Regions from separate parts of the Pelagibacterium nitratireducens genome, predicted to be linked through region 2. Evidence: riboswitches for the same ligand, from Rfam matches in the RefSeq annotation. Region 2 holds a riboswitch; the other holds the start of a gene.
What was found. A riboswitch is a leader RNA that binds a small molecule or an ion and turns the genes downstream of it on or off. The one in region 2 is predicted to bind cobalamin.
Positions count from the first base shown of each region.

Region 1: linked by a shared signal. The riboswitch ahead of V6617_RS16600 (CbtB domain-containing protein) and the one ahead of V6617_RS15965 (LLM class flavin-dependent oxidoreductase) in region 2 are both predicted to bind cobalamin.

Region 1 covers NZ_CP146275.1:3,370,469-3,385,775, forward strand. Annotated here, with positions in the region: gene V6617_RS16545 (cobyrinate a,c-diamide synthase) at 1-1,095, opposite strand, end outside; gene cobA (uroporphyrinogen-III C-methyltransferase) at 1,344-2,201, opposite strand; gene V6617_RS16555 (cobalt-precorrin-6A reductase) at 2,235-2,999, shown strand; gene V6617_RS16560 (cobalamin biosynthesis protein) at 2,974-3,963, opposite strand; gene V6617_RS16565 (LacI family DNA-binding transcriptional regulator) at 4,352-5,371, opposite strand; gene V6617_RS16570 (hypothetical protein) at 5,492-5,983, shown strand; gene cobO (cob(I)yrinic acid a,c-diamide adenosyltransferase) at 6,198-6,842, opposite strand; gene cobN (cobaltochelatase subunit CobN) at 6,839-10,558, opposite strand; gene V6617_RS16585 (hypothetical protein) at 10,558-11,004, opposite strand; gene cobW (cobalamin biosynthesis protein CobW) at 11,009-12,061, opposite strand; gene V6617_RS16595 (CbtA family protein) at 12,058-12,747, opposite strand; gene V6617_RS16600 (CbtB domain-containing protein) at 12,771-12,950, opposite strand; cobalamin riboswitch at 12,997-13,219, opposite strand; gene V6617_RS16605 (aldo/keto reductase) at 13,309-14,286, shown strand; gene V6617_RS16610 (alpha/beta hydrolase) at 14,302-14,967, opposite strand; gene V6617_RS16615 (helix-turn-helix domain-containing protein) at 15,036-15,307, shown strand, end outside.
Region 2 covers NZ_CP146275.1:3,248,114-3,263,420, forward strand. Annotated here, with positions in the region: gene V6617_RS15955 (alpha/beta hydrolase domain-containing protein) at 1-726, shown strand, start outside; gene V6617_RS15960 (alpha/beta fold hydrolase) at 961-2,016, shown strand; cobalamin riboswitch at 2,113-2,316, shown strand; gene V6617_RS15965 (LLM class flavin-dependent oxidoreductase) at 2,713-3,741, shown strand; gene V6617_RS15970 (ABC transporter substrate-binding protein) at 3,741-4,742, shown strand; gene V6617_RS15975 (iron ABC transporter permease) at 4,749-5,921, shown strand; gene V6617_RS15980 (ABC transporter ATP-binding protein) at 5,918-6,694, shown strand; gene V6617_RS15985 (bile acid:sodium symporter family protein) at 6,800-7,675, shown strand; gene V6617_RS15990 (glycosyltransferase) at 7,685-8,905, opposite strand; gene V6617_RS15995 (helix-turn-helix domain-containing protein) at 9,453-10,490, shown strand; gene V6617_RS16000 (RidA family protein) at 10,510-10,899, opposite strand; gene V6617_RS16005 (GntR family transcriptional regulator) at 11,165-11,728, opposite strand; partial or broken gene V6617_RS19030 (hypothetical protein) at 11,729-11,800, opposite strand; gene V6617_RS16010 (pyridoxal phosphate-dependent aminotransferase) at 11,995-13,161, opposite strand; gene V6617_RS16015 (FAD-binding oxidoreductase) at 13,249-14,517, opposite strand; gene V6617_RS16020 (ABC transporter permease) at 14,623-15,307, opposite strand, start outside.

The sequences.
Region 1 (15,307 bases), 120 kb from region 2:
GTAAGTGGCCCCCGATTTGTCGGTCAGGGTTTGCCCCAGGACCATATAGCCACCGCATTCGCCATAGATCAGGGCGCCACGGTCGCGGGCTTTGATAAGGCCCGATTTGAAACCCGACGCATTGGCGAGGGTGGCGCCATGCAGTTCAGGGTAGCCGCCGGGGAGGAAAACCGCGTCGGCACCTGCATCGGGCGCTTCGTTTGCCAGGGGCGAAAAAAAGTTCAGCGATGCGCCGGCATTGTGCCAGCTTTCGAGCAGGTGGGGGTAGATAAAGGCAAAGGCCGCGTCGTGGGCGATGGCGATGCGCTGGCCCAGCGGCGCAAGGCTGGCGATTTGCGCGGCGGGCGCGACGGGTGCGGCGATGGCGCCAAGCAGGCGGAAATCGAGATGGGTGGTCATGATCGACCCGGCGCGGGCCAGATGGTCCTCGATGCCTTCGATATCGCCAGGGAGGACCAGACCGAGATGGCGTTCGGGGAGCGCGAGATCGGCGCGGCGGGGGATGGCGCCAAGGCAGGGGATGGCTGTTTTGGCCAGCGCATCGCGCAGCATGGTTTCATGACGGTCGGACGCGACCTTGTTGAGGATGATGCCGGCGATCGTCACATCGTTTCGCCATGAGGCAAAGCCGTGGACCAATGCTGCGACGGACTGGGCCTGACGGTCGCAATCGACAACGAGGATGACCGGCAGGTTGAGCGTTGCGGCGAGATCGGCCGTGGAGCCTTTGCCGTCGATGGCGGAATCGAACAGGCCCATGACGCCTTCGATGAGCAAAATGTCGTGGCGCTCGGCGTGTTGGGCGGCGCGCGCCGTAAGGGTTGCAGCGTCCATCGCCCATGGGTCGAGATTGATGGCGGCCGTGCTTTTTTGTGTCGCGGCTGCGAACGGCGAACCGGTTTCCACTTCGCCTGCATCCGCTTGAGCCGCTCTGGAGAGAAAGGCGGGATCGATATAGTCCGGGCCGGTCTTGGCCGGGGCGACGCGATAACCCGAATTGACGAGCGCGCGGGCGATGCCCAGCGTTATGGCGGTCTTGCCCGAGCCCGAGCGCGGGGCGGCAATGATGAAGCCGCGGGGGGACGGGTCAGTCATTTCTCGCCTCGTGCGAAATCAAACGCCGTGGATGCGCCTTTCCGCAACCTCGCTGCCCCGGCGAACGCCGGGTTCCAGCAGGGCTGATCCACAAACCGGAGTTCGCGGCGATGCACATGGACCCCGGCTTTCGCCGGGGAAGCGATGGGGGGCAGGCGTGTGTGGGGACAAGCGCCGAGGGATGCGGGGATTGGAGGGAGAGCGCGAGAAGCGCGGGAGCGGGATATCCGTTAGCAGTGCGGTGTGCTTCAGCCAATGGTGTTCTCCCGCAGGCTTCCGGCGTACCAGTCGAAGGTTTCGCGGTAGCGTGAGACAGGGCCGAGGACGATGACGGCCGGGGTGGGGACACTGGCGTCGGCCAGCTCCCCGGCCCGGCCCAAGCGCGTTTCGAGAACGGTTTGATCGGGCAAGGCGGCGTTGGAGACGATGGCGAGGCGATCGGCGGGGTCGCGGCCGGCGGCGATCAGCTTTTCGGCAATCGAGGGGAGATGCTTGACGGCCATATACATGACGATGACCGGGGAGGCGGTGGCGATGGAGGCCCAATCCACGCCCTGGGGGATGCCGCCCTTTTCGTCGTGGCCGGTCAAAAAAACCACAGTGTGGTTGGTGTCGCGATGGGTGACGGGGATGCCGGCATAGGCCAGCCCGCCAATGCCGGCGGTAATGCCGGGCACGATGCGGAAGGCGATGTTCTCGCGGGCAAGGGTCTGGACCTCCTCGCCGCCGCGCCCGAACATCATGGGGTCGCCCCCCTTCAAACGCAGCACGCGTTTTCCCGCTTTGGCGTGTTCGACCAGTTTTAGGGTGATATCGGCCTGTTTGGGCGAGGGCTTGCCGCCGCGTTTGCCCGCATAGATCTTTTCGGCCTTCGGGTTGGCCATATCGAGCAGGCCCGGGCCGACAAGGGCGTCATAGACGATGACATCGGCCTGGCCCAGGGCGTGATAGCCCAAGAGGGTGATGAGGCCGGGCGCGCCGGGGCCTGCGCCGACCAGCCACACCGAGCCGGGCGCAAAGACCGGAAAGCGCGCGGAATCGAGGGCGGCAAAATGGCCCTTTTCCACCGGTTTGCGCCTGAGCCAGCCGAACACGCGAATCCCCATTTCCTTTTTCGTAGCGCTGTATAAATCTATGCCATGGATATGGGCAATCGCGACACCATTGGCAGGCGCATATTGATCGTTGGCGGCACGACCGAGGCGCGCGAACTGGCGGGCCTTTTGGTCGATGCCGGCTACGAGGTCATCACCTCGCTGGCCGGGCGGACCGACACACCGCGGTTTCCGGCCGGAATCGTGCGCATCGGGGGATTTGGCGGCAAGGAGGGGTTGGCCCGATATATCAGGGAGAACTGTATCGATCTGCTGGTCGACGCCACCCACCCCTTTGCGGCGCAGATTTCGGCCAATTGCGTTGCCGCGGCGGCGGACGCCGATGTGCCGCTGATTCGGCTCGAGCGCCCGGCCTGGAAAAAGCCCGAGGGCGCGACCTGGATCGAGGTGGGCACGGCCCAGGACGCCGCCGACGCCCTGCCCCGCGGCGCGCGGGTTCTGCTGACCGTGGGCCGGCAGGAGCTGGGGCCGTTTCTGGCCTATACAGGCTGCCATTACACAGCGCGGATGATCGAGGTGCCGGCGGGGCTTCCCGACGATTGGCGCGTGATTGCGGCGCGCGGGCCGTTTACGCTCGAGGATGAGCTGCACCTGATGCAGGAACGCGGCATCACCCATCTGGTGACCAAGAATTCGGGCGGGACGCAGGTGGCCGGCAAACTGGAGGCGGCGGTGCAGCTTTCCATCCCGATCATCGTGATAAAGCGCCCCCGGTTGCCCAAGGCGAATGCCGTGGATTCGGTTGTCTGGGCGCACCAGAGCGTTACGCGGATTTTCCGAACCGGCTAACGTCTATGGGCGTATCGGCCCGGCCCAGCGCGCAGGTGACATTGCCCGCAATCTGCTTGGGCACGATGAGCGTGCCTGCCTTTATCGCCACCGCTTCGCACACGCCCGAAAGACCGATTGCCGCCTCGACACTGGCGGACGGGGTGACCAGGCGTTTTTTCTCACGGTCGATCTCGCGGCGGGTGAAGGTGCGCAGGGGCACGCCGAAATGGGCGGCCGCTTCGATGAGCGCGGGGGTTTTGCCATGAGTGTGGATGGTGGCCAGCGCGGCGAGGGCTTTCGGGGCGATGCCGGCGGTTTCCAGGGCAGCTTCGAGAAGGGTTATGACCTCACGCATTTGGGCCTTGCTGGTGCAGCCAATGCCGCCGACCACGGTTTTGGGATGGACGAGCAGGCCGGGGCCGGGCGCGGGGCTTTCGGTGAGGCGCAAAAGCTGGCTGCCATGGCGCGAGACGGGATAGCCCGCCAGCTCCAGCCAGCCCGACAGGCCCTCGACGCGCAGCTTTTCGCCCTTCAAAAGCGCCGCCATGAGCGGGCGCACGGCATCTGGATTGGCCACCACATAGCCCGGCGGCGGGTCATCGAGGGAAAAATCGTAAAGCGTATCGGAGGTGGCGGTGACAGCGGCAAAGCCGCGAAAGCCATCGGCGATCCAGCGGGCCAGCGCGTTGGCGCCGCGATGGCTGCCAAGCAGGGGAACGGCAACCTTGCCATCGGCGGAAACCGCGACCACGGGCGGCTCGGACATCTTGTCGCCCAGCGTGCCATCGAGCAGCCGGATCAAGGCGCCGGTGGCGCATACGCCCACAATGGGGGCGCCCTGGCGATAGGCATCGCCGACGAGGGGTGCCGCATCGATCCGCCCCGGACCGCACAGATGCACCGGCGCACCCAGAAGCTGGGCCACGTGGCGGGCGATTTCATCGCCGCGAGGCGAGGTGGAAAATACGAGCGGGGTCTTCAACGCCAAAATTTAAGTTGAGTGAGGCAGTTCGGTTTTTTCGCCTAGCATGGTTGGGGGGAACGGGCAATGTGTTGGGGGCGGGAAGAGAGGTCTGGGGTACTGGATCCCGGGTCATCGCCCGGGATGACGGGGGTGGGGAGGAGGGGTTGGGGGGCAATAGGCAAGGTTGGGCGGGTGGTGAACGATGAAGCTGGTTCGCACGGGCTCGTCTCGCCTCCACGGTCATCCCGGACTTGTTCCGGGATCCAGTACACCCAGCGGTGTTGCAGTTGCAGGGGGTATGAAACGAGATGAAGACTGCTGGCTCTGCCGGGTACTGGGTCCCGGGTCTTGGCCCGGGATGACGGTGGTTGGGGGGAGGGGTTGGGGGACAGCTTCGGCCTGGCGGTCAGGTGATGCGGGTAACCGACTCGCGGGGGACGAGGTGGACGGGCAATTCGATGATGGGAAGGTCGGATTTTGTGCGGGCTTCGATGATGTCGAGGACCAGGTTCATGGCGTGGCGGCCCATTTCTTCCTTGGGCTGGTGCACTGTGGACAGGCCCGGAACGTATGTATCGGCCAGCACGATATCGTCGAACCCCATGACCGAAAGATCGCCGGGCACCGAGATGCCGTAGCGGTGAAGCTGGGAGATGAACCCCATGGCCGCCTCGTCATTGGCGCAGAAAACGGCGGTGGGGCGGTCCTTGAGCGAAAGGAAGCTCTGGGCGGCGGCGCGCCCGCCGATGGCCGAAAAGCCGCCTTCGAAAAACCATGTGTCATTGATGGCGACACCGGCTTCGGTCAGCGCCCGGCGCAACCCGTTGGCGCGGGCGCGGCGCACAGGGGTGCGGTGGGGGCCATAGGCGTGGCCGATGCGGGTGTGGCCCATTTCAATGAGGTGCCGGCCGGCAATATAGCCGGCCCGTTCATTGTCGATGAGGATATGGGGCACGCGCATATAGCCGCGCTCCTCGCTCATGGCGACGATGGGCGGGGTGCCCGAATAGAGCTGTTGCAGCAGCGACAGGTCGTGATCGGCGATTTCGTGGCCCGAGAGGATGATGACACCATCGACCTTGGCGTTGCGCAAATTGGACAGGATCAGATCCTGGGTGCCGCCGGGGCTGGGATTGGCAATGATCGTGGAATAGGACGAGGCTTCGGCCCGGCGCTGGACGCCGCGGAAGATTTCCGAATAGTAGATATTGCCGATATCGTTGGCGACGACCAGCACGGTGTTGGCGCGCTGCTTTTTGAAATTGCGCGCGGTTTCCGATTGCACGTAATGGAGCGCGTCAACGGCCTCCTGCACCTTGCGGCGGGTCTTTTCGGTAACGGTTTCGGGCGCGTTGATGGCCCGTGACACAGTTGCCGTCGACACGCCGGCCTGGCGCGCCACGTCTCCAATGGATGGTCTTTTCACTTGCCCCTGCCCCAAGCGCCGGTTTTGTGGCCATTGTTTACGCCAATTGTGGTCCGAGCGGAACCATGGCAGCCCAGAGATGGCTTGCGAAAGCCACAATCGGTGGGCAATCATCGCCAAATGTTGCGCTCACTTGTCCTCGCCATTGCCGTTTTTTCCAGCGTTTCCGGCAGCTTGCCGGCGGCGGACTGGACTCGCTATGTCAATCCGCGATTCGGGGCGGCTGTCGATGTTCCGGCAGATTTCGCCGCCGATGGTCCGGCCCAGGTGGCCGGCGAAGGCAAACGGTTTCGCGCATCGAACGGGCGCGCGGTGATTACCGTATGGGGCGGTCCGAGCCAGGGCGCCGATTTTCTGACCGAAATGGGTCGCCGGATCGGGGCGGAAGAGGACGAGGGCTGGGCGATCACCTATCGCTCGGAAACCCCCGATTGGGCCGCGTGGGGCGGAACGCGGGGCGGGCACGTCTTTTATGCCAAGACCATTCTGGTCTGTAACGGGCGGCAGACCGCCAATGTGCGGCTCGACTATCCGGCGATGGACGTGCCGGGGTTCGACGCCGTGGTCAACCGGCTGGGGCAGAGTCTGGGCCAGGACGGGGCGTGTTTTTAGGTTGTGCGTTCAGTTAGGTGAAGGTGGCGTAGCGACAAGGTTGCCGCTCTTTCAGCGACGTCATCCCGGACGTGATCCGGGATCCAGTAATCGGCAGCGCAGAAATTTTCATCGCCAACGTGGAGTGTACTGGGCCCCGGGTCTTCGCCCGGGGTGACACGAGTGGGTTGGCGGGCTCGGGGACTGCCCCCCGCGAATATCGATTGCAGGCGCTCTAGAATTCAATCCCCGCCTGGGCCTTGATGCCCTGTTCGCGGAAGGGGTGTTTGATCTGGGTCATTTCGGTGACCAGATCGGCGATTTCGACAAGCTCGTCCTTGGCGTTGCGGCCGGTGACGATGACGTGCTTGTCGGCGGGGCGGGATTTGAGGGTTTCGATCACTTCATCGAGCGGCAGGTAGTCGTAGCGCAGGCAGATGTTGAGCTCGTCGAGCAGGACCATCTGATAGTCGGGGTCGGCGATCAGTTCCTTTGCCCGGTCCCAGGCCTTTCGGGCGGCTGCAAGGTCGCGCTGGCGATCCTGGGTTTCCCAGGTGAAGCCATCGCCCATGGCGTTGATCGAGACCTGATCGGGGAAATGCTCGAGGATGTCGCGCTCGCCGGTGTGCCATTTGCCTTTCACGAACTGGACGATGCCGACTTTGAAGCCGTGGGCGATGCCGCGGAAGACCATGCCGAAAGCGGCTGTGGATTTGCCCTTGCCTTTGCCGGTGTGGACGATGAGCAAGCCCTTTTCATTGGCGTTGGCCTCGACCAGCCTGTCGCGGGCCGCCTTTTTCTTTTTCATCTTTTCGGCGTGATAGGCGTCGCGCTCCGCCTCGGACATGAGGTCGGTCTTTTTGGGCTGGCGTTCGGTCATGTCTCGTCCTCGAGATAGGCGTAGGCGGAATTGGAGCGGGGGGTCCAGAAGCCGCGGGTGCGGGCTTCGGAAAACTTTTCGATCAGCTCGTCATAGCCGAAGCGGTTGGCGGCGATGAGGAAGTCGCGGGTGGCGTCGTCCTCGATGAAGGCGGCAAAAGCCATGTCGAAATGGTGGGACTTGACCGCGCCCGTGGTGGCGGCAAAGCCGAACATGAAATCGACCGTCGCGATGATTTCGAAGGCGCCGCGATAGGAATGGCGCTTCATGGCATCGATCCATTTGGGATTGACGACACGGGCGCGCATCACCCGGGCGATTTCTTCCTCGAGCGTGCGCACTTTCGGCGTTTCGGGACGCGAGGTGTCGAGGTGGTAGGCGGCGGGCTTGTGGCCCGAGAGGGTTTCGACGGCGGCGGAAAGGCCGCCTTCGAACTGATAATACTGGTCGGAATCGAGCAGATCGTGCTCGGCATTGTCCTGAACGTGGACGACGGCATCAGCCGATTTCAGGCGCGCGGCGAACAGCGTTTTTTCGGGCACGCCTTCGGTGCGGGCGCCATAGGCATATTGGCCGGTGGCGAGGACGGCTTCGGCAAGGTCGGATTTTTCGGCCCATTTGCCGGTCTCGACCAGCTTGCCGAGGCCGGTGCCATAGCCGCCGGGCGCGGCGCCGAAAATGCGGTGGCCGGCGCGCAAACCCGCTTCGTCCTGGGAAGTGCCTTGTTCCATCATGGCCAGAGCGTCGGTGCGCATGCGGGCGGCGATGGGGTTATCCTCGATGGGTTCGTCGAGCGCTCCGATGGCGCGGATTGCGCGGTCGAAGAGAGCAATCTGGGCGGGGAAGGCATCGCGGAACAGGCCGGAGATGCGCAGGGTGACATCGACACGGGGGCGGCCGAGTTTGGCGAGCGGGATGATCTCGTATCCCGAAACGGTGAGCGAGGCGCCCTGCCAGACCGGTTTGGCGCCGATGAGCGCCAGCGCCTGGGCGATGTCGTCGCCGCCGGTGCGCATGTTTGCGGTGCCCCAGACACTCATGGCGAGCGAGGTGAGCCAGAGGCCGTGATCCTGATAGTGGCGTTTGAGGAGATTTTCGGCGGCCTTGCTGCCCAGAGCCCATGCGGTCTGGGTGGGGATGGCGCGGTTATCGACTGAATAGAAATTGCGCCCGGTGGGGAGCGTATCGACCCGGCCCCTTGTGGGGGCACCCGAAGGGCCGGGGGCAACGAATTTTCCCGCAAGGCCATCGAGGAGCGATTTGATCTCGTTGGGGCCGGACGCGGCCAAGCGCGGGCGGATGGTGGTTTGGATGGTGTCGAGGACGGCGGTTGTGGCGGTCCAAGCCGGATCGGGGGCGCGGCCGGTGACGAGATCGGCGGCCAGGGCTTCGAGGCGATCGATGGTATCGCCGTTGGAGCGCCAGACACCGGGCGTATCGAGCGCCTCGGGTTTTGGGCCGGTCCAGGGGGCGGCAAGATCGAGCGAGAGGGGATCGATGCCGAGTTTGAGATCGTCGGCCAGGGCGCGGATCAATGAAGCATCGCCCCCCTGCCCTTGCCCGCGCGGGACGCGGGCGAAGGCGACCAAAAGGTCGCGCTCGAATGTGCCAGTGGGCGATTGACCGAAGATGTGCAGGCCGTCGCGGATCTGGGCCTCTTTGAGTTCACACAGGAAATTGTCGATCTGGTTGAGGGCTTCGGTTTCATCCTCGGGCAGGCGCAGATCGAGATCGAGCCGCGCATCGCGGGTGAAATCGAGGATCTTGCGTTTGAGGCTTTCAAGCCGGCGCTGGTCCATGCCGAGCGCGGCGTAGTATTCATCGAGCAGGGCTTCGAGGTCTTTCAGGGGCCCATAGGTTTCGGCGCGTGTCAAAGGCGGTACCAGATGGTCGATGATGGTGGCGCCGGTGCGGCGCTTGGCCTGGGTGCCCTCGCCCGGATCATTGACGATGAAGGGATAGAAATGGGGGAGCTGGCCCCAGAGAACCGAAGGGTAGGATTCACTGTCGAGGGCATTGGCCTTGCCGGGCAGCCATTCGAGATTGCCGTGCTTGCCATTGTGGATCAGCGCGTCGATGCCAAAGGCGTGGCGCAGCCAGAGATAGGAGGCGATATAGGCGTGAGGCGGCACGAGATTGGGATCGTGGAAGCTGATTTCCTCAGCCACATCGTAGGCGCGGGCCGGCTGGAGCAGGATGGCGATGTTGCCGAAGATTTTTATCGGCAGATGGAAGGCGTTGCCGCGCACGAAAGGGTCGGCCTCGGGGGCGCCCCAGCGGGCGGGGACATCCTCGCGGATGCAGGGGTGGAGGGTTTCGAGCCAGGCCTTGTAGGTTTTAACCGGCAGGATGGCGTCGGAAGTGCCGTTGTGCGGACGGGCATTGGTGGGGCCGGTCTGGAGGTACTCGACAAGGGCGGTGCCCGATGGCGGAACAGGCGAAATATCATAGCCCGTTTCAGCGAGGGTTTTGAGAATCTCGACGCTCGATTGGGGGGCGTCATAGCCGACGCCGTTGGCGAGGCGGCCGTCCTTTAGGGGATAGTTGGCGAGGACGAGGGCGATCTTGCGCTCGGCGGGGGATTTGGCGCGCAGGCGGGCGTAGTTCTGGGCGAGGTCGGTGGCGCGGGCGATGCCGTCGGGTTCGGGAGTGAAGGCGGTGAGCGGGCATTGGGTGCGCTCGTGCCAGACCGCTTCGGCCTTGTGGCCGACGATCAGCGCGCCGACGCGGCCATCGATTTCGGGCAGGACCACCTGCATGGCGAGATCCTTGGAGGTCAAACCGCGCGGATCGGCTTCCCACATGATGGGCGGGCGCGAGCCCTGGACGAGCTGGATGACGGGCGCGTCGGTCAGCGCGAAGGGGTTTTTCTCGGGCGTGAGGTCGTTGATGCCCAGGGCGAAGCCGGTGAGGTTGAGAATCGCGGCGGGCTCGATGTCCCCCAAAGCCTGGCGCACGAACGCGGCGCAGTCGGGCGATTTCAGCGAAGAGATAACGATGGGCACTGGTGCCAGACCCTGACGCTCCAGCCCGCTTGTCAGCGCTTCGAGGGTCGCTGTGCCCGATCCTTCGAGCACGGCGCGGTAAAAGAGGATGGGCACATGGGCCGGCTTTTTATGCGGTGTGTCGATTGGTTCGGGACAGACACCGCGCGCTGGCGCGCTGACGATGCCGCGTTGGCGATCCCAGAAGCCAAAGGCGGGAAAAGGGTGGGGCGCGGCGGGGATGGGTTCGCCCGCAGCGAGGGCGCGGAAGGCCGATAGGATCGCGTCCGCATTGTCGGGACCGCCGGTCAGAAACAGTTTGTGCAGGGCATGCCAATCGGCGTCCGCAATGGTCGAGCGGGCCAATAGGATCGGGTCGGGGGTGGCGTCGCCGGGCAGGAAAGCCAGGGGAATGGATTTTTGCCGGGCCAGCATTTCGATTTCATCGCAGCCATAGGGCCAATAGGCCGAACCGCCGATCAGGCGGATGACAATCAGTTTGGTGTGGGCGAGGGTATCCTGGCACCAGAGGTCGACCGAGAAATTGTGAGTCAGCCGCATGAGGTTGGCCAGCCGCAAGCCGTCCGCGCCAGCCCTATCGGCGGCGGCGGCCAGCATGGCCAGTTCGCTATCGGCTGAGGAGGCAAAGGCAAAATCGCCCGGGGTCTGGGCAAGATCGATGGCCTCGCCCTCCTGCTGGAGGGCGCCGGCCTGGGCGGCAAGCAGATGCATCAGTGGTCGCTCCAGGGCAGCGCAGTGGCGGCAAGGGCGACCGCTCCACCGACACCACCCAGAAACGAAAACGCACTGAAGGGCGCGAAGCTGTGGCCGAAAAGAAGCAGCATTGGCCAAATCAAGACCGCACCGGAAATGCCACCGATTATGAGGGCGGCGATCGTACGCGCGAGTGGGTGGCTCAAGCGGCATCCAACGCTGAACCACACGTATGCCGAAACCAGCGCCGGCAAGAAGCCGACAAACCAGCCGAAGAACAGAAAAAATCCTAGATCCGACCAGAAACTGGTTGTGAAATCGCTCGAGAGCCATATGCGCTCGGCGAGCATCACGCTGGCAAAGACGGTAAGCGATCCGACAATTGGGCCTAAAAAGCCGATCGCCGCCGATCTCCGTGAGGCGCGACGGGTCGATGGGCTTTTCAAGTCCGGCAAGATCAGCATGACGCTATGCCGCCTCGGCAATCTTTTTCAGGCTCGCCTCGATGGCGTCGCGGGCCAGGGGGCTTTCGCCGATGACGACGAGGCGGGTTTCGCGCGCTTCGCCCTCTTGCCAGTCGCGGTCGAAATAGGCGTTGACGCGGGGGCCGACGGCCTGGATGGCGAGGCGGGCGCGGGCGCCGGGGATGGCGGCGAAGCCTTTCAATCGCAAAACGTCATGGGTGGCGATGGTATCGGCGATGGCGGTGAGGAGCTGATCGCGGCCGGGGCCGGACGGGATGGTGAGCGAGAACGAATCGAAATCGTCGTGCTCATGGCCTTCGCCGTCATGCTCAAGCTCGTGATGGCTTTCGCGGCCTGCCAGATTGTCCTCGGTGGACATGCCAAGACCGAGAAGCGCGATTGTATCGACGTGGCCGTTGGCGGCGCGCACGATCTGGGTGCCCTTGCGCATATGTTTTTTGAGTTCTGACTCCACCGCTTGGAGGGCGGCGGGATCGACCAAATCGGTCTTGTTGAGAACGATCATGTCGGCGGCGACCATCTGGTCTTCGAAGAGTTCGCCGAGCGGGGTTTCGTGATCGAGCATTTCGTCGAGCCGGCGCTGGGCGTCGACGGCCTCTTCATTGGCGGCGAAGCGGCCTTCGGCGAGGGCGGCGGCATCGGCGACGGTGACGACGCCATCGATGGTGACCTCGGCCTTGATCTCAGGCCAGTTGAAGGCGCGGATCAGGGGCTGGGGGAGCGCCAGGCCGGAGGTTTCGATGACGATGTGATCGGGGCGGTCGGGGCGCGCGAGGATCTGTTTCATCGTGGGGATGAAATCATCGGCAACGGTGCAGCAGATGCAGCCATTGGCAAGCTCGATCATATCCTCCTCGCGGCAGGTTTCATCACCGCACCCGGCCAGGACGTCCTTGTCGACACCGATATCGCCGAACTCGTTGATGATGAGCGCTATGCGCTTGCCTTTGGCGTGGGCGAGAAGATGGCGGACCAGCGTTGTCTTGCCGGCGCCGAGAAAGCCCGTGATGACGGTTGTGGGGATTTTCGAGGTCATGAGACCCTCCGTGAAAAACGTGACGTGAGAACACCATAGCTGACACCGAGCACCACCCAGAAGACGAGCCCGTTGGCGAGAACGGCGGACGCAAAGGACGCGGCGAGGCCGGCGGGAACGCCGGTCTCCTCGAGCGGGGGCCGGGGGGCGCCGGCGGCGTGCGGCAGAACGATGAGGATGGCGGCCAAAGCGAGGGCCCACCATGTGCGCCATTTGGCAATCGCCAGCAGGCCGAGCGCCGTGGAGACGGCGGCAAAAACCCACCAGATCTGCCGCGCGCCGGTTTCGGCGACCGGCATGCCGGGCAGGCCCGGCGGCAGGCCAAGGGCGGGCGCGAGGGAAAAGGCGATGAACCCGCCGATCCCCCAAGCCAGCCCCGTCTGTGGGGTTACGGGCAGGTTGAAGATGAGCGAAATCGCCGTGATGACGAAGGCAAAGCCGGCGGCCATGAGCAGATTGGCGGCCACTGTGAAAGCGGTGCGCTCGAACCCGTCGGCGGGCATCCATTCGCCTTCGTCGTGAGAGTGGGGCGCGACGGTTTGTTCGCCGTGATCGTGGGGGGCTTCGCCCTCATAGCTTTCGGCGGCGACGATCAGGGGGATCAGCCGGAAATGCTGGATGATGGATGTGGCCAAGCCGGCACACAACGCGGCGATGAGCGCCGCGAAGAACAGATTTCTAAACATGTGATTGAATCCCCGATCCTGCCTTAATGGCAGGGAAAGCCCATGGAATGGCGGGTATCGTGGGCCCCGTTATGGGCACGATAATCGCCGGCAAAGCCCGTGCCCGCGACGAACACCGCGCCGAGGACGAGAAACAGGGCTCCAAGGAGCAGTCTTTGGGAAACAGATAGCGGACCAGCCGCCGAAACAGTTGCAGTCGTCATGGCAACACCCTCCGTGTGCGAACGCGATATGCCGGCCCCCTCATGGGGCCGGGCCTGTGTGCTGGCAGGTCTCCTGGCTGATCGCTTTATCGGTTCCCGGATGCCTTCCCGGCCTTTGGGCCAGTGGATAATTCCGAAATCCATCGCGACTTACAGTTGCGGGGGCAGCCACGGCATTGGCCCCTTTTTGGGTCGTCCGCACCGTGTTCCCTTTTGCTTCCCGTTTCGACTCTTGCAACGAAAGGGGAACCAACACGGTTCTAGATGTGCCACGCGCAATGACCTCTCGTCAATTGCATCGGATGGCATGCTCGCTTATCACCAAAGAGAACCGGACAACCCGAGAGGCAGGACAAAGATGAAAACGCGGCGATTGGGCAAAACCGACTTTCTGGTTTCCGAAATCGGATTGGGCACCTGGCAACTGGGCGGCGATTTCGGCCCGATCGAGGATATGGACGCCTCAACCATCCTGGCCAATGCGGCGCGGCTGGGGGTCAATTTCTGGGATACGGCCGATGTTTACGGCAACGGGCTGTCCGAGCACCGGATCGGCACGTTCTATGGCAAGCCCGACGGGCTGGTGGTGGCCACCAAGGTGGGCCGGGCGGCGGCGCTCTATCCCGACAAATACACAAAGGGCGGGGTGCGCGAGAGTCTCGAAGAGTCGGCGCGGCGGCTGTGTGTGGAGAGCATCGATCTCGCCCAGCTCCATTGCGTGCCGCGCGCAGTGCTCGAAGCGGGCGAAATCTTTGGCTGGATGGACGAGATCAAGGCCGAGGGGCTGATCAAGAACTGGGGCGCAAGCGTGGAAACGATCGCCGAAGCGGAAATCTGTCTCGAGCACGAAGGGCTCGCGACGCTGCAGATCATTTTCAACATCTTCCGCCAGGACGCGACCGAAAGCCTGCTCGATAAAGCCATGGAGCGCGACGTCGGGGTGATCGTGCGCCTGCCGCTGGCCTCGGGGCTGCTGTCGGGCAAATATACGCGCGACACCGAATTTTCCCCCACCGACCACCGCAGCTACAATCGGGATGGGCAGGCGTTTTCAGTGGGCGAGACGTTTGGCGGCATTCCGTTCGAGGTCGGGGTGGAGCTGGCCGACGAATTGCGCGGCTATGTGCCCGAGGGCCAGCGGATGAGCCTTTTCGCGCTGCGCTGGATTTTGGACCACAAGGCGGTCTCCACGATCATCGCGGGGGTTTCGCGGCCCGACCAGATCGGGGTCAATGCCGAGGCGGGCGATCTGCCCGAACTTCCGCAGTCCGTGCATGAAAAGCTCAAGGCGTTCTATGCGGAAAAGGTGCGGCCGGCGATAAGGGGCGAGGTCTGAGCCAGGGCGGGCACGTCAGGCCCTTTCCAGCAGGTCTGCCAGTTCATCGGGCATGAGCAGCGGGACGTCGTGACCGCAGGGCAGTTCGTGGACGCTCCAGGCGGGATCGTCGCGGAGCGGGGCGGCTACAGAGCCAAAACCGTCCCAGCCGGTGGCGAGGATGAAACTCTTGCGGGCGATCTTGAGATAGGCGCCGGTGAGCGTGAGGCGTTCGGTGAAGGTGCCGGTGGGCTGTGGCGTGGCCAGCGCGGCGACCCGGTCGGTTTCGGCCTTTGTGGCGTATTCGCCATCGCCGATTTCGGGCACCGGCACGACGGGGCCGGTCAGTTTTTCGCCCATGATGTCTTCGAAGGACTGGCCATCTTCAGGGATGAAGGCGTCGAGATAGACAATCGCGGCGATGCGCTCGAGCGCACGCTCGGCCACACCCGTTGCGACGAACCCGCCATAGGAATGGGCAACCAGAACCACATCGGTCAGCTCGTGCCAGATCATCTCGTTGACGATGTCGTCGATATGGGTGCTCAGGGTGATGGGCAGCAGGGCCAGGTGCGAGCGTTCGCCCAGCCCGCTCAGCGTGGGCACGTAAACGTCATGGCCCGCCGCGCGCAGCCGCTTTGCCACACGGTCCCAACCCCATGCGCCTGTCCAGGCGCCGTGCACTACGACAAAAGTCGTCATCGCCTCCTCCTTACGATTGCAAAATGCAATCACTTGTTTTTTGCAATCATTGAACCTAGAGTCAACCCATGGACTCATCAGTTTTTCGTTCCGGCTGTCCGATCAATCTCGGTCTTGAAGTGTTCGGGGACAAATGGACCCTTTTGATCATCCGCGACATGATGTTTGCGGGCAAACGGCATTTCCGCGAGTTCCTGGGCTCGGACGAGGGCATCTCCACCAACATTCTGGCGGACCGGCTGGCCATGCTGACGCGCATCGGCATTATCACAAGGGCGGACGATCCCAGCCACCGGCTCAAGGCCATCTATTCGCTGACGGAAAAAGGCATTGAATTGCT
Region 2 (15,307 bases):
CGTACCGCCATGAATTTCATGGAACAGGAAAACGGCAATTCGGCCTACCGGATGGATGATGGATCAAGCCTGATCGACGCCATGTATGTCTGGGATACCAATGGTCCGTCCCAGGACGCACTCGATACGATTTACGACGTCCCCGTCATCATCCTTGCCACCCAGACCGAATGGGATGACGGCACACGAACCTTTCCAGCAGATTCCGAGGATTACCGCCTCTACCAGGTCGCCGGCATGCCGCATCTGGAATCGCGGGAGATGTATGAGGCCGGCTGGAACGAATGCACCCTGCCCATCGATAACTTCATGTTCAATGCCATGGTCTTCATGGGCATGGACTATATGTATAACTGGCTTACAGAGGGCCAGGGGCCGCCAATGGCCGACCGAATCGAGTTCGAAGGCGATGCAGAAAACGCCACCATCGTGCTCGATGAACACGGCAACGCCGCTGGCGGCATGCGCAGTCCGCAGGTTGATGTTGCCTGGGAAACATTCTCGACCCCAAATGAGGGCAATTTCGTTTGCGGCCTGATGGGTACCGCGATCGCGCTGCCCGACGATCAGATTGCCCAGATGTATCCCACAACCGCCGATTATGCCGAACAGCTGGTTGCCCAGACGAACCGCCTGATCGATGAGGGCTGGTTCCCGGCCGAATACATCTTCGAGATCGGCAAGGAGATCGAGCGCTTTGCCTCGCGCGACAGCACTGCCAACTAGTCTTCCCGAGCCGTTCAAGGCTTTAACTGTGCCGCGCCCTCAGGGGTGCGGCTTTTTTTTAAAGGAAAGGCTCACCCGGTGCTTAACGAGCAACATTGTGCAGGAGGATGGGCGGATCATGCAGGCAATAAGTTCACCACTGCGATTGGATTTGCCGGCGACTTCGGACTTTCCCGCCTTTTCCCGACGCGGCGAGGGAGCGAGTTGGATCGCGTATCTGTGGAGGAGAAACATATGACCCGCAAATTCACCGCCCTCTTGGCCAGCGCCTTGATGGCGACCACCGCCAGCGGCGCCTTTGCCCAGGACAGCGCCGTGACCGGCGGAGAAGCCGGACCCATTCATCTGCGCGACATGGGTAATTTCTATGTCGGCGCCGAATATTCCGAGCCTGACGCCGACGGCAATGTGTTCGTAAAGAACCAGATGCACGTCGAATTCTACTTGCCCGAAGAGCCTCAGCACGACCTTCCGCTTATCCTGGTACATGGCGGTGGCGGTCAGGCTTCCGATTGGTACTACACCCCGGATGGTCGTGACGGTTGGCGCGACTATTTCCTCAATGCCGGCTTCGATCTCTATATCGTCGATCGTCCCGGATACGGGCGGTCGCCGGCCTCCCCCGACTATGGCGACGGCAGCCTGACCAGCGTGCCAAGCGCCCTGATCGCGCGCCTGGCGGCGGCCAGCAACTGGCCCGAAGGTGAAGTAAGCCCTGAAAGCGAAAGCATCCTCAACTGGATCGTCGCCTCGTCCACCACGCCCTATGCCGGAAATGAAGTGGCCGCCAACGATATTGCCGAACTGCTCGAGCGCGTCGGACCTGCCGTACTGGTCCTGCATTCGGCGGGTGGCGTCAGTGGCTACTGGGCAGCCGATATGCAGCCGGAAAACGTTGCAGGCATCATCGCGTTCGAAGCCAGCGGATCAAACATGCTCAGCATCGCCGAAGGACTGACCTTCGATCCCGCGCTCCCTGAAGGCTTCGAGCCGGTGCAGAACGCTGAAGGTTGTGACGTACAGCCCGAGGATGCGGTGAGCACGCTCACGAACCTGGCCGACATTCCGGTGGTTCTTATCGGTGCACCGGAAAGCTTCCTTGCGGAGGGCCAGCCCTGCCATCTCACCGCCATGCAGCAGGCCGGGATCGATGCATCACTGGTGAGCTTCGGCGATCTGGGCGCGCCGGGTACGGGTCACTTCGCCATGGCCGAAACCAACAATGCGGACTCGGCCCAGGTGATGATCGATATCGCTACCGAATTGGCCGGCGGCGCGTCGGCTCAATGATCTGCTCTTAAGCTGCTGAAAGGCGTCGGGCTTTTGCCCGGCGCCTTTCATTTGTGTGGCCTAGGATACGCGTCTTGCGTCACCTGGCCCGTTGTGCAAAAAGCGGTACGCTTAGGTTCCGCCATGTGCGCGGATTAAAAGGGAACACGGTGCGGATTACCCATCAGGGGCCAACGCCGTGGCTGCCCTCGCAACTGTAAGCGGCGAGCGTTTCGCAATGATGCCACTGGATTTATCCGGGAAGGCCGCGAACGCGCCAGAGCCGTGAGCCAGGAGACCTGCCCAGGCACCATACCATGAAGCCGGACGAGGTGTTCCGGCAGGGGCAGAAAATGAGCAAACCACAGCTGCATGCTTTAGATTGCGTTGATGCACCCGTCTTACCGAGGCCGGGTCCGTGCAGGCGCCATACTCTTCTCAGACATTGAAATCGGTTCGTCGGCGCGCGCTGCTTTGCAGACGCGCTTCAGCCGGGATTGCATTATCACCAGCATGCCCGGGTCGGTGGTCCGACATCAATGAGAGCGGGAAACCGTGCCCGCGAAGCTGGCCACAAAAACTTGCATGGAATTTGCAAGTTTTTGTGCTGCCACGCGCCGAACGTGCAGGCCTTGCCGGTTTCAGCATGCAATCGTCGCGCCGGCAGCCAGACCGTTGTCTTGGACCATCACACACAGATGAAGGGGGCGCGCAGCCATGAGAATTGACATCGCCGGCTTCACGCGCGGCTCAAAGACCCTTGAGCACCACGCCGTTCTCGATTTCTGCGCGAGAATGGATCGATTGGGCTACGATGGCATCTGGTTCAACGAATTCCATTTCCAGCAGCCGCCCGACCCCTATCCCTCCACGCTGCTTCTCGCCGCGGCAATCTTTGCACGGACGAAACGCATTCGGGTCGGCACATCCATTGTCGTCCTGCCGCTTTACCATCCCTGGCTTCTTGCCGAACAAATTGCGCAGCTCCATTGGCAAAGCGCTGGGCGGTTCGACCTTGGCATCGGGCGCGGCACGCATCCATCGACGCTGGACGCACTGGGTATTGCGTCCGGGGCCACCCGCGACAGGTTCGAGCAATCCTTGGCGCTGATGAAATCGGCATGGGTTCGACCAACACTCATTCCCGAGGATGGGGCATGGCCGGGGTCATCGGTTCCGGTCGGCCCGCTTCTTCCCGAGGGCGCCGAAATTCCCGTCTATGCAGCCGGCTCAACTGCAGAAACCATCGGATTTGCCGTCGCTCAACACCTCCCGCTTCTTCTCAGTCTCGAACCCCCCGAGCAGCGACAGCTCTCGGTCTATGACGCGATTACCGGCAACCGATCCGGACGCTATCCGGCCAACTTCTCGATTTCCCGCTATTTGACCGTCGCCCCCACGCGCGCGGAGGCCCTTGCGGCCGTGGATGCCCTGCTCCCGCGGCTGTACGAGCGGCGGAAGCGCTACGCCATCGCGCAGAACCGGCCACTCGATATGATCAAACCGATCGATCGCGATTTTTTCCTCAGCCAGCAGATGGTCGCTGGCAGCCCCGATGACTGCGTCGAGCAATTGGCGTCCCTACGCGACCAGACCGGCATCGAAAGCATACGACTGATCTTCAATTGCAACGGCGAAGTTCCAGAGCCGGAAGCCGACGCGATGGCAACCCTGTTCGGACAGGAAGCGCTCGGGGCGCTCCAGACCCTTTCTCCTTCCATCACCATACCAACCGAGGTTCATTGATGATCAAGCTTCACGCCCACCACCGCGCCGGCATCGCCAGCGCCCTGGCCCTTTCGTTGCTTGTCGCTGCTCCGGCAATCGCCCAGCAGGCCGGCTTTCCCTACACCGATGAAAACTGTGGCGTGACCACGACATACGAGGCCGCGCCCGAACGCGCCGTTACGCTGTCCAACAACGCGACCGAACTGATGCTCGCGCTGGGCCTTAAGGACCGGATGGCCGGCACCTCCTACATGGCCAACCTTACGATCAGCCCGGACTACGCGGACGCCTATGCCGAGGTGCCGATCATCGCACCGCTGGTGGCCACCACCGAGGAGCTGATCGAAGCCGAAGCCGATTTCGTCTATGCCGGCTATCCCGATGGCTTCAGCGAATCGCGTCACACGCGGGACCAACTGCACGATCTGGGCATGAAAACCCGGCTCAATACGGAAGGCTGCAATCTCGGCCCGTTCGGCTTTGCCGAGCTGTTCGCGGAAATCGGGTCCGTCGCATCCATCTTCGGCGTTCCCGATCGTGGCGCGGCGCTGATTGAAGAGCTTTCAGGCCGCCTCGATGCCGTCACCCGAGACCTTGAAGGCGTCGAACCGATATCGGTCTTTATCTACAATGGCGGTGACACCACACCCAACGCTGTCCTTGGGCATACGCTCCTGTCTCAAGCGGTCGCAGCCGCGGGCGGTGAAAACATCTTCGCCGATGTGGCCAACCGCTATGGGCAGGTGAGCTGGGAGCAGATTGCAGAGCGTGAACCCGAATTTATCGTCGTCTTTTACTCAGGCACGGCGAGCGGGCAGATCGTGGCCGATCCCGATACCGAACTGGGCCAGGCCCGTATCGATCTGCTCAAGGCAACACCAGCCATTTCCGAGGTTCCGGCGATACGCAACGAGCGCTTTATTCTCGTCGATTCGGTCAAAGGCCAGCCCGGTCCGAGCACACTCGATGCTGTCGAGGCAATGGCCAGGGCGTTCCATCCCGACGCCTTTGGCGCGTAACCGTCCATGCTCGAGCGCAAGCCCGATATCGTCGATAGCGAGGAGCAATCCCGGCTCCTCGCGGTGCTGCGATCCACACCCGATGCGACCAACGACCGGCCCGTCGCGGTCAGTGCGCCGTCCGCACCGGAGCGGTCGGCATCGATGCCCTATGGCCTTTCCATGGGACTATTGGCGATTTTTATGGGGTTGCTCGGCGTCCTTGGCCTGATGTTTGGCTCGGTTTCGATCCCGGCGCCCACGGCGCTGGGAATCCTTGTCAATTGGCTTGCGGGTTTTGAGTTGGTGCCCGTCACCTGGCGCGGTGTCTATGAGACGATCATCATCGAAACCCGTGTGCCGCGGGTAATTCTGGCGGGCGCTGTCGGAGCGACGCTGGCGGCAACCGGCATGACAATTCAGGCCATTGTCCGCAACCCGCTGGCCGGCCCCAGTATCCTCGGCGTTTCCTCGGGCGCGGCCACCGGGGCGGTTGTCGTGATGCGCTGGGGTCTGATGGGCCTGGGCGCCTTTACGCTCTATATCTCTGCCTTCGCCGGCGCACTCGTCACCTTGATCATTGTCTTTTGGGTGGCGCGAACCGGCGGGCATATGACGCCCACCCGGCTCGTTCTGGCAGGCATTGCCATGAGTGCCGTGCTGAGCGCGCTCACCAGCCTTCTGGTTCTCACCTCGCCCGACCCGCAATTGGCCTCGCGCGTTCTCTTCTGGACGCTTGGCGGCTTTGCGGCCGCGCAGTGGAAACTTCTGCCTTTGCCGATCGCTGCGTTGGTCATCGGTCTGGGCACAATGCTGATCCAGGCCCGCCGTCTCAATCTGCTGATGGCGGGCGATGAAAGTGCAACCGCACTTGGGCTTGATGTTCACCGTTTCCGGCAGCGAATGTTTGTTCTGACCGCGGCGCTCACTGGAGTGATGGTCGCCGTTTCCGGCGTCATTGGCTTTGTGGGCCTGATCGTCCCCCACATCGTCCGTTTTCTGGTCGGCTCCGACCATCGCAGGGCGCTTCCGGCCGTTGCACTGGTTGGCGCCAGCTTCGCGATCGCCGCCGATCTTGTTGCAAGGGCCGTCATTTCCCCGCTCGAGTTGCCCGTGGGCATCATAACCGCCCTTGTCGGCGGCCCCTTCTTTATCTGGTTGTTGCGCCGTGATGCCAAGGTTCGGGAACAGCCGATATGAATTTCGTCAAATCGGGGACCCTGTCCCTTGAAGACGTCAGTTTTGCGGTAAACGGCAAGTCTCTGGTCAATTCCGTTTCGCTCGATGTCGCTCCGGGAGAAATGATCGGCCTGTTGGGACCCAACGGCGCGGGCAAGTCCTCGCTGCTGCGTACGATCTATCGCACCAATCGTCCCTCCGGCGGTCGCGTCCTGGTGAACGGGCAAGACGTCTGGCAGCAGTCGGCGCAGTGGACCGCCCGGCGCGTCGGCGCTGTGTTACAGGACATGCCCGCCGATTTTCCGCTCACCGTCACCGATGTGATCGCCATGGGCCGCTCGGCGCACAAGAGGCTTTTCGAGGCGGACACCGATCACGACGATGCGCTTATCGAGGCGTCACTCGATCTGCTGCAACTGCAACCGCTCAGGTACCGACTGTTCAGAACGTTGTCGGGCGGCGAGCGGCAGCGGGTTCTGGTGGCGCGTGCCCTGGTTCAGCAACCAAGCGTTCTGGTGCTGGACGAGCCGACCAATCATCTCGACATCCACCACCAGATCAACCTTTTGCGCTTCATTCGCGATCTGGGCATCACAGTCGTCGCGGCACTTCATGACCTGAATCTGGCAGCCATGTTCTGTGACAGGCTTTGCCTGCTTCACGGCGGTGAACTCGTCGCCTGTGATCGGCCCGACACCGTTCTGACGCGGGAGAACCTCGCTCATGTGTTCCGGATCGATGCGACCCTGACCCGCAATCCGCGCTCGGGCACCATCTGGGTCATGCCGGCGTAGAGTTGGGGGACACTGCAACAGCCGAGCCGCTTGTTGCCATGATCGTTCTACGATAGACGCCGTCTAAGGTATTTGGTCCGTGTCGTCTATTGCGGTGGAGCAGAGATGCTTATCGAAGTCATTCTGCCTGTTATTCTGGCCGTGATCATGTTTTCTCTCGGTCTTGGCCTTCGACCCTCCGATTTCTGGCGCATTGCCCTTCAGCCCAGGGCATTCAGCATCGGCGCCTTCAATCAATTGATCGTCGTGCCGATCGTGGCCTTTGCCGTCGCCACGCTTTTTGCGCTGCCGGCAGAAATGGCGCTTGGGGTCATGATCCTGGCGGCCTGCCCCGGAGGCATATTGTCAAACTCCGCCTCGCGATATGCAGAGGGAAATGTGCCCCTGTCGATTTCGCTGACCGCGGTGATCTCACTGGTGGCAACCATCACCCTGCCGATCCTTGTGGCTCTGAGCGCTTCCCATTTTCTCGGCTCGGAAGCCCCTGCGATCGATGTGACGGCGCTCGGGGTGCAGGTTTTCGTGCTGACGGCCGTCCCGGTCGGCCTCGGTATGGCGTTGACCCAGTTCACCCCCCGCTTTGTAGCCGCAGCGTCGTCCTGGATATCGGGTCTGGCCTTTTGGCTATTCGTGATGATGATCCTGGCGGCGCTGGTTAGCAATTGGGGTGCATTTTCGTCCAACTTCTGGGTGCTGGGACCAGCGCTGATCGCCATGAACGCGGCGCTGCTGCTGATCGGCCTGGCCAGTGGCAGGCTGGCGGGGCTCAACGCCCGGGATGTCACCACCATAGCGATAGAATCAGGGACGCAAAACGGATCGCTGGGGATCACCGTGGGCCTTCTGGTGCTGGGGGCCGGCACCGGGCTGCCCGATACAACATTGCCGGCCGTGATCTATTCGATCACCGCCTGGATCCTGACCATGCCGTTCGTGCTCTGGCGCCGGCGCTACGTCGCACCGCCCGCCACGCCGGCCTAAAGTCCTTGGTCAGCGCGTGCCCCAACGATTGTCCCAAATCGTGAGCAGGGCCACCACACGCAGCGGGGTAAGGATGAGGAGATGGGCCAGACTATAGAGCGGCGCGAGAAGGATCAGCCTGGGCTCGCGCAGGATCAGAGTGACGTTGCGGAAAAGACCCGCCGCCAGGACGTAGGCCAACCAGATCGCAAGGATCGACCACGTCCCCACCACGGGGTCGAAGATCAGCATGTTGGCCATCGTGGAGAGATAGAAGAACCAGAAGAACAGCTCGGCAAAACTGAACAGGCCGGGAAAGCTCAGGACGCCAAAATCTCTGACAGCCAGCACGGATTCACGCAGGAAACTCTTGTTCCAGCGCAACTGCTGCTTCATGAACTGTACCGGGCTGGTGGGCACCTGGGTGGACGCAACGGCGTCGAGAGCAATGACGACCTTGCCGCGCTGCAGCGCCAGCGCCGTCAGCCGCCGGTCATCGCCAAAATGGACCGTCTGCCCGAGAAAGCGCTGTTCCATCCACTCATCTTTCACATCCCGCAGGAAGCCGGATCGATAGACCGACAGAACGCCTGATGCACAGAGGGCCGACCCCATGACCGATTGGGCCGCGCGTTCGACCATGAAGGCATTGCGATAGCGCGCGTCGATGATCCGAGTAAGCCAGTTCACGTCGCGATTGAGGGCACGGATATTGGCCGTCACCGCCGCGGTGTCGGAGTCCATCGCCGCCAACAGATGGGACAGGGCGCGTGGATCGAGCACAGTGTCGGAATCCAGCAGCGCCGTGTAGGGCGCGGTGAGCCGGTCAAAGGCCACGCCCAGGGCATGCCGCTTGCCAACCTGTTGCTCGTTCCGGATCAGCACGACGCGTGGATCGTCCGCAAATACCCCTTTCACATGAGCGAAGGTGGCTATGGACGTCGACCCATCGTCTACCGCGATGACCTGGCCGAGCCGCACATTTCGCTGCGCGAGTACGCTGTGGATCGCCGCCTCGAGCAGATCGGGGTCTTCGTTATAAAAGGCGATGGCGGTATCTATGGACAGCCCGGTGGTGTCGCTTGACGGACGGCGAGCCGAACGCAGGCGGTAGATTTCCGCCAGAACAATTTTGCCGGTCACATAGCCGATGACCAGAACCCCATAGAGGGGGATCACCAGACCGTTGGGCAAGACCAGATGTCCAAGAATGATTGCAATCGCCGCGGCAACAGCAGCCAGACTGGCCAACTTCCGAAGAACCGTGCCCCAGCGACCGGTCGGTTTCGATCGTGATGGCGGGGCAATTCGCGCCGGCGGCACGTGCGTTTTCCCCGCCGATAATGAGCGAGCCGGGGCGGAATAATCGTCCATCATACTAAAAATCCTCAACGCTGCCGATTCCGACTCCCAGCGACGATGGCTGATTGCAATCGTCTCGGGCATCCTGGCGCGCAGCCGTACCCGTGAGCGCAATTGGTCGAGTTGGCTTACGTGAGGAAATGCCAGCAGGCGATGGAGAGCGCCCGACTTTGCATGCAGCGCAAAAAGATTTGCACGCAGGTATAGTCGCTGGTGGCTTTGGCCTTGCGCAATTCTGGTAGAGCGGTGGTGCAAGCGGGCTTCACCGGTGATCGCGAATGGGTCCATCCCTCCTGCCCAAGCAGTTCATTGCATTTGCACGGTGCCATGCTAGAATCGATAATATCGATCGGCATATTCACATTCATGCATGCTGAACTTTTCACACCCGGGACACTAGCGTGCAGAATTTTCAGGGCGCGACGGAGCCGAACTCGTGACGCCGCGTGACCTTCGGGGTGCCGGAAGCCGGCTGGTCCCAAGTCTGAAATTTTCCACGGACTCGGTCAGAACCATCGAGCAATTCGACGCCTGGAGTGCGTTCAACTCCATGGCTGAACTCGAGGCAATCACACCGCCAGCCGAGGGCTTCAAGGCCAGTTCTGCGTCCTATCACCTGGGCGGCCTGCAACTGACCTCGTTTCAGCTTGCGCCAATGAATATCCGCTATACCAGGGATATTCAGCGCAAACTTGGTCTCGATCACTGGTGTCTGAGTGTCACCACCAAGGGCCCGGTCGGCTATCAGAACGATGACAATGAACTGGCTGTTTCGCCCGGCAGTTTGTTGCTGCACTCCTATGCAACCCCCTTCTCTGGGGTAATGGAGCACACCAATTACAGCAGCCTGTTCTTTGCGCGCGATGACTTCTGGGACATCGCCGATCACCTCGACAAGGGCGCGCATCAACTGATGCGGGGGCCAATGTCGCAGGTCATTCGGGACTTCATGCTGTCAATGATCGCACGAGCGGATGGCTTGACCCAGGCCGATGCCTCGGCACTGACAGAAGCTTTCGGCCATCTGATCCGGGCCCTGGTGATCAACAATCCGGCGTCACTGGAAGCGGCAAAGGTGCCGATCGCGGCTGCCCAACTGGAGAGGGCGCGGCGCTTCATCAATGCCAATCTGAAATGGCCGGGCCTGTCGCCCGACACCATCTGCGCCAGTATCGGCGTATCGCGCCGCCAGCTTTTTTATCTTTTCGAGCAGCAGGGGGGAGTCGCCACATACATCCGAAACCGGCGTCTCGCCGCCTGCTATGCAACGCTGGCCAGAGCCGAGGAAGGCAGACAGATCGGCGCGATCGCTTATGAGTATGGCTTTGCCAATCTAAGTTCGTTCTACCGGCAGTTCTCTGCGCGCTATGGCTTCAGCCCAAGCGAAGCGCGCCCCGCCGCGCGCAGCGGTCACACAGTACCCAGCACCGACACCACGTTTTCCGACTGGCTCTTGCGTATCGGCAGGGCGTAGTTTGTAACACCGTCTGCGCCTACTCGGGCCGCTTCAGCGCCGTCGCTTCAATTTCGACTTTGATTTCCTCAACAGGAAATCCGCAAATGATTGTCGTGTTGGTGGGGCGCGGGTCCGAGAAATGCTCACCCAGAACCTTTGATACAGTCATTACGTCCTGCCGATCGGCGACGTAAACTCGCAGCCTTACGATGTCTGAAAGCTTGGCATCGGCTTGGCCCAATGCGGTGGCAATTGTGCGCAGGGCCTGTCGAGTCTGCTCCTCAGCGTCTGCCGAAATGGAGCCGTCAGCCGGGTCATGCCCCGCAGTACCCGACACGAACACCCATTCGCCATCGACAACGGCGCGGGAGTATCCTGCAAGCTTTTCAAACCGCGATCCCGATGAGATTGCCCAACGCTTCGCCATACCCTAACCACCATGCAGATTTCCAAGATGTGATCATATGATCACAGGGAGCCATGTCGATCAATGCTGATATCCCGCACGCTGACAAATACTCGCGTTCGCCTAGAGCCGATCAGGATTTGATTGACTCAAATCCTTGGCTCCAAGCCCTTGTTTTGTCGCGTGTCCGAACCGCAAAACCGTTTCCATCCCCGATCGCGTCGAGGACATGCTTTTGCTGGACACGCTCTGGGCAAACCAAAGGGTATTGCAGCAGGGCGCCGAGCTAGACGCCCGGCCCGGACGCGGCTTGTTCTTCTGATGACCAGATATCGAGCAGAAGATCGCGGGACGTCTGGATATCGGCCTCGCAAGCCGCACCGAGGGCGTCCCAGTCGCCCTTTTTGATCGCCTTCAACATGGCGGCGTGGTGATCGGTGAAACCTTCTCTATGGTCGGTCTCGAGCAGAGCGCTCATTCGATCAGAAAGAAACCGGACATAAGGACCGGACCGGAGCCAGAGATTTTCAATCTGACTGAGCAGAACCGGGCTGTTTGCAGCGCGATAGATGGCGAAATGGAAGGCGCGGTTGGCAGCCGTCATTTCCGTATTCTTGCCTGCACTTGCGCTCGCGCGATGATGATCAAGCAGTTCTTCGAGCGCCGATATGTCCTCTGGGGTCAAATTCGGGCCCGCAAGTCTGGCGGTTGCTCCTTCGACGATGACGCGCGCACGACTGATATCGACCAACTGGGACGACGTGATGGCAGGCACAAATGCCGTGCCCGACGCGGAGATGTTGAGCGCATTCTCCGATGCAAGCCGGCGCAGCGCCTCGCGCACCGGCATATGCGAAGTGTGGAACCGTTCGGACAGCGATGCAATCGTAAAGGATTTGCGCGTCTCAAAAGCACCCGACATCAACGCGTCGCGAAGTTGCTCATAGACCAGGTCGTGGACCGTCTTGCGAGATGATACCGGCTTGAAGTCACCAGTCGAATGTTTGCTTTCGAGCAATCGATTTACCTCGCCTGTTGCCTTTGCGCGCGACCACTTCAGTCTAGTAGGGGTAAGCGGCAACGACCAGCAATATGGAATTACAAATTTCGGTCCTGCTATCCTAAACTTCTTACGAACAAGGTCATACGATCAAGCGCCTCATCGATTTCATCGAGAGACAAGGCACCAAAACACATACGCAAATGCCCTTCGCCGGCGGCACCGTAAAAGCTGCCGGCCTCAACAACGACCCCGCATTCATCCATAAGGCGCTCTGCAAAGATTTGCGAGCGAACGCCGAGCGCGGAGATGTTGGGGAAGGCGTAGATCGTGCCTTGGGGCCACGCACACTTGATTCCTGAAATCTGGTTCAGCCGGGTCACCACGCGGTCACGCTTTCTGCGATCGTCGGCAACCAGTTCCGTCAGAACAGAGGCATCCCCGGTCAAAGCGGCCAGCGCGCCTTCCTGTACGAAGGTATTTACGTGAGTCACATCATTGGCCGTGATCTTCAGTATTGCCGAAACGGCCTGTTTGGGAGCGACCAGGTACCCGATGCGCCAGCCGTCCATCGCATAGCTCTTCGTAAAGGCGAAAAGCGTTACCGTGCGCTCGTCCATACCCGGCAGAGACGCAATGGAAACGTGTTTGGCGTGATCGTATGTAATCTCTTCATAGACTTCGTCGGACACGACAATAAGGTCGTGGCGCCTGGCGATGTCGGCGAGTGCCTCGAGCTCGGCCCGCGTATAGACGCGGCCAGTCGGATTGCAAGGATTGATGAGAACGATCATCTTGGTTTTCGGCGTGATCGCGGCCTCGATCCGGTCCGTATCGATGGCAAAGCCGTTCTCGGCATCCAGTGCAACCGGGACGGGCACGCCGCCGGCCAGCTCGACCTTTCCAATATGCTGCGGATAATAGGGCTCGAGCAGAATAACTTCGTCGCCGTCATCGACGAATGCCATCAATGCGGCGTAGGAGCCGTGTGTAAGGCCATTGGTGACAACGATCTGGTCGGAACTCACCTGCAGCGCGTTCTGCCGCGCCAGTTTGGCAACGATGGCCTCACGCAGCGGACGGATGCCGGGAAGATCGGAATAGTGAACCTTTCCGGCCTCGATCGCTGCAATCGTTGCGTCCTTAATGTGCCGGGGCGTATCGGCATAGGGTTTGCCCAATTCCATATGGATCAGGTTGTCGCGACCACTGGCGGCCGCTCGGGCATACATGCCGAACGATTTTTTCGAAGTGCCGGTAATTCGATGGGCGAGATGCTTCATATCACTTGTCCTGGGGGCGAAAACGGCCGGGTTCGGATCCAGCTCCTGGATTTGGGGTGTGGCTGGTGCAACAACGTCTCGCGATACTCATTGAACGAACCTGTCCTTGAGCCGAGCCTGCAAAAGCGCCGCAGAGGCAACGAGAGGTGTAAACCGGTGAAAGGGCAGCGGGCGCAGGGGTCGCACGGGAATGGGCAATTCGTCGATCGACTCTCCCAGGGCAGCGCGGGCCAGGACACGCCCCAACTGCGCAGTCATCGCTATGCCCCTTCCGTTGCAACCGATTCCGCCAAACCACCCGTCACCGAACCGGTAAAGGCGTGGCAGAAAGTCCGGGGTCATGGCCGCCGTGCCGCTCCACACAATTTCCGGGCTTACGGCATCTGGAAGATCGAGTTCCTCGCCCAGGCGCGTGGCCACACTCCGGCCAAGACGCGCAAATGCGCCCAGCGGCACTGTGGCCATGCCCCCGCTGATCAGCCTATTGTCCCGATCAAGGCGATAAGTGAACAGGTTCTGCCGCGTATCGCCTACTGGCCTGCCGTCCGGGGCAATGCGGCGAACCGTGGACGGATCAGCCGACGTGGTGGCGATCTGATACACCTTCAATGGCACCGCTGACCGCCCCATCCTGGAGGCGACCCCGGTTGTGAACGCATTGGTGCAAACAAGCACCTTTCGTGCACTGATCGACCCGCCAGAACGCATGACCAGGCGCCAGTTGCCGTGCTCGGAGCTGACCCTTTCAACACAATGGTGCTCATGGACCGTACCGCCACGACGCTGTACGCCATGGGCCAGGCCACGAAGGTAGTCGAGCGGGTGGATGGTGCCGCCTTCCTGGTCCAGCAAAGCTCCCGAGTAGATGCTCATACCCGTCTGGGCCCGAACTTCCGCCGCATCCAGAAACGAAACGGGGCGGCCCAGCTCACGCCACTGCGCAGCGCGGGCCTTGAGCATTTCGGCCGCGGCATTGCCATAAGCGGGATTCAGCCAGCCGGTTTGCCGCGCATCACAGTCAATGCCGTCTTCCTCGATCGTTCGAAAAACGGCATTTGCGCCATCACCGACCAGACGCAGCAGGGCGTCGCCGCGTTCTTGGCCGAGCTTTGCCCGTACACCGGCAACATCTGCCCTGGCGAAGTTGGGCACGACAAAGCCCGCATTCATACCGCTTGCTCCGTTGCCGATCTTGCCCGCCTCCAGAACAGCGACCGAGAGGCCGGCATTGAGAAGTTCGCGCGCCGCTGTCATGCCGGTGAAACCACCACCGACAACGGCCACATCGACCTTCTCGGGCAGATTGGGGTCGGAGGTCACCTCAAGGCGGGCGGTCCGTGTCCAGAGCGTTTCCAAGCCCGGTTCTCCAATTCTTGCAATCGTGTGGCGGGAGGCGTGGACCGATCCAATGGCCGTTGGGTATGTGTCGCGCGCGCGCGGACTGTGGGCGATGGCAGACATTTAGGACCTGATGCGGGGATCGAGGAGAAAATAGAGAAAGTCGACCACCAGATTGGCGAGGACGATGAAGAACCCGGCCAGCATGACCACTCCGATGATGACAGGACGGTCCTGTGTCTGGACTGACTGCACCGCCAACGATCCGATCCCCTGCAGTCCGAACACCTGCTCGGTGACCAGAGCTCCGCCCAGAAGCGAAGCGATGTCGGCGCCGAGTTGGGTGGTCAGTGGCGGGAAGATCGACCTCACGCCGTGTTTATAGACGACCTTGCGCTCCGACAGGCCCTTGGCCCGCGCGGTGCGGATGTAGTCCTCCCCCAGGATTTCGAGCAACTGCCCCCGCGTCAGCCGTGCATAGATAGCGGCCGAAAGAAGCGCCAGGGTGAAGCACGGCAGCGCCATGTGCCAGGCCCAGATCAATGGGTTCTCGAGGAACGAGCGGTATCCTCCGGGGGGAAACAGGGTGAAGCCGGCCTGCCGGGGCAGGAAATAGAGAAAGTAGAGCGCCGCCATGCCCAAAACGAACGACGGAAAGCTCACCCCGACCAGAACGAAGCCCTGCCCGAGCCGGTCCCGCACGCTTCCCGGATGCCGGGCGGACATGATGCCAATGGGTATGCCCATACACAGCCACATGATCACCGCTCCAATGCAAAGTGATATCGTGGCAGGCATGCGGTTTTTG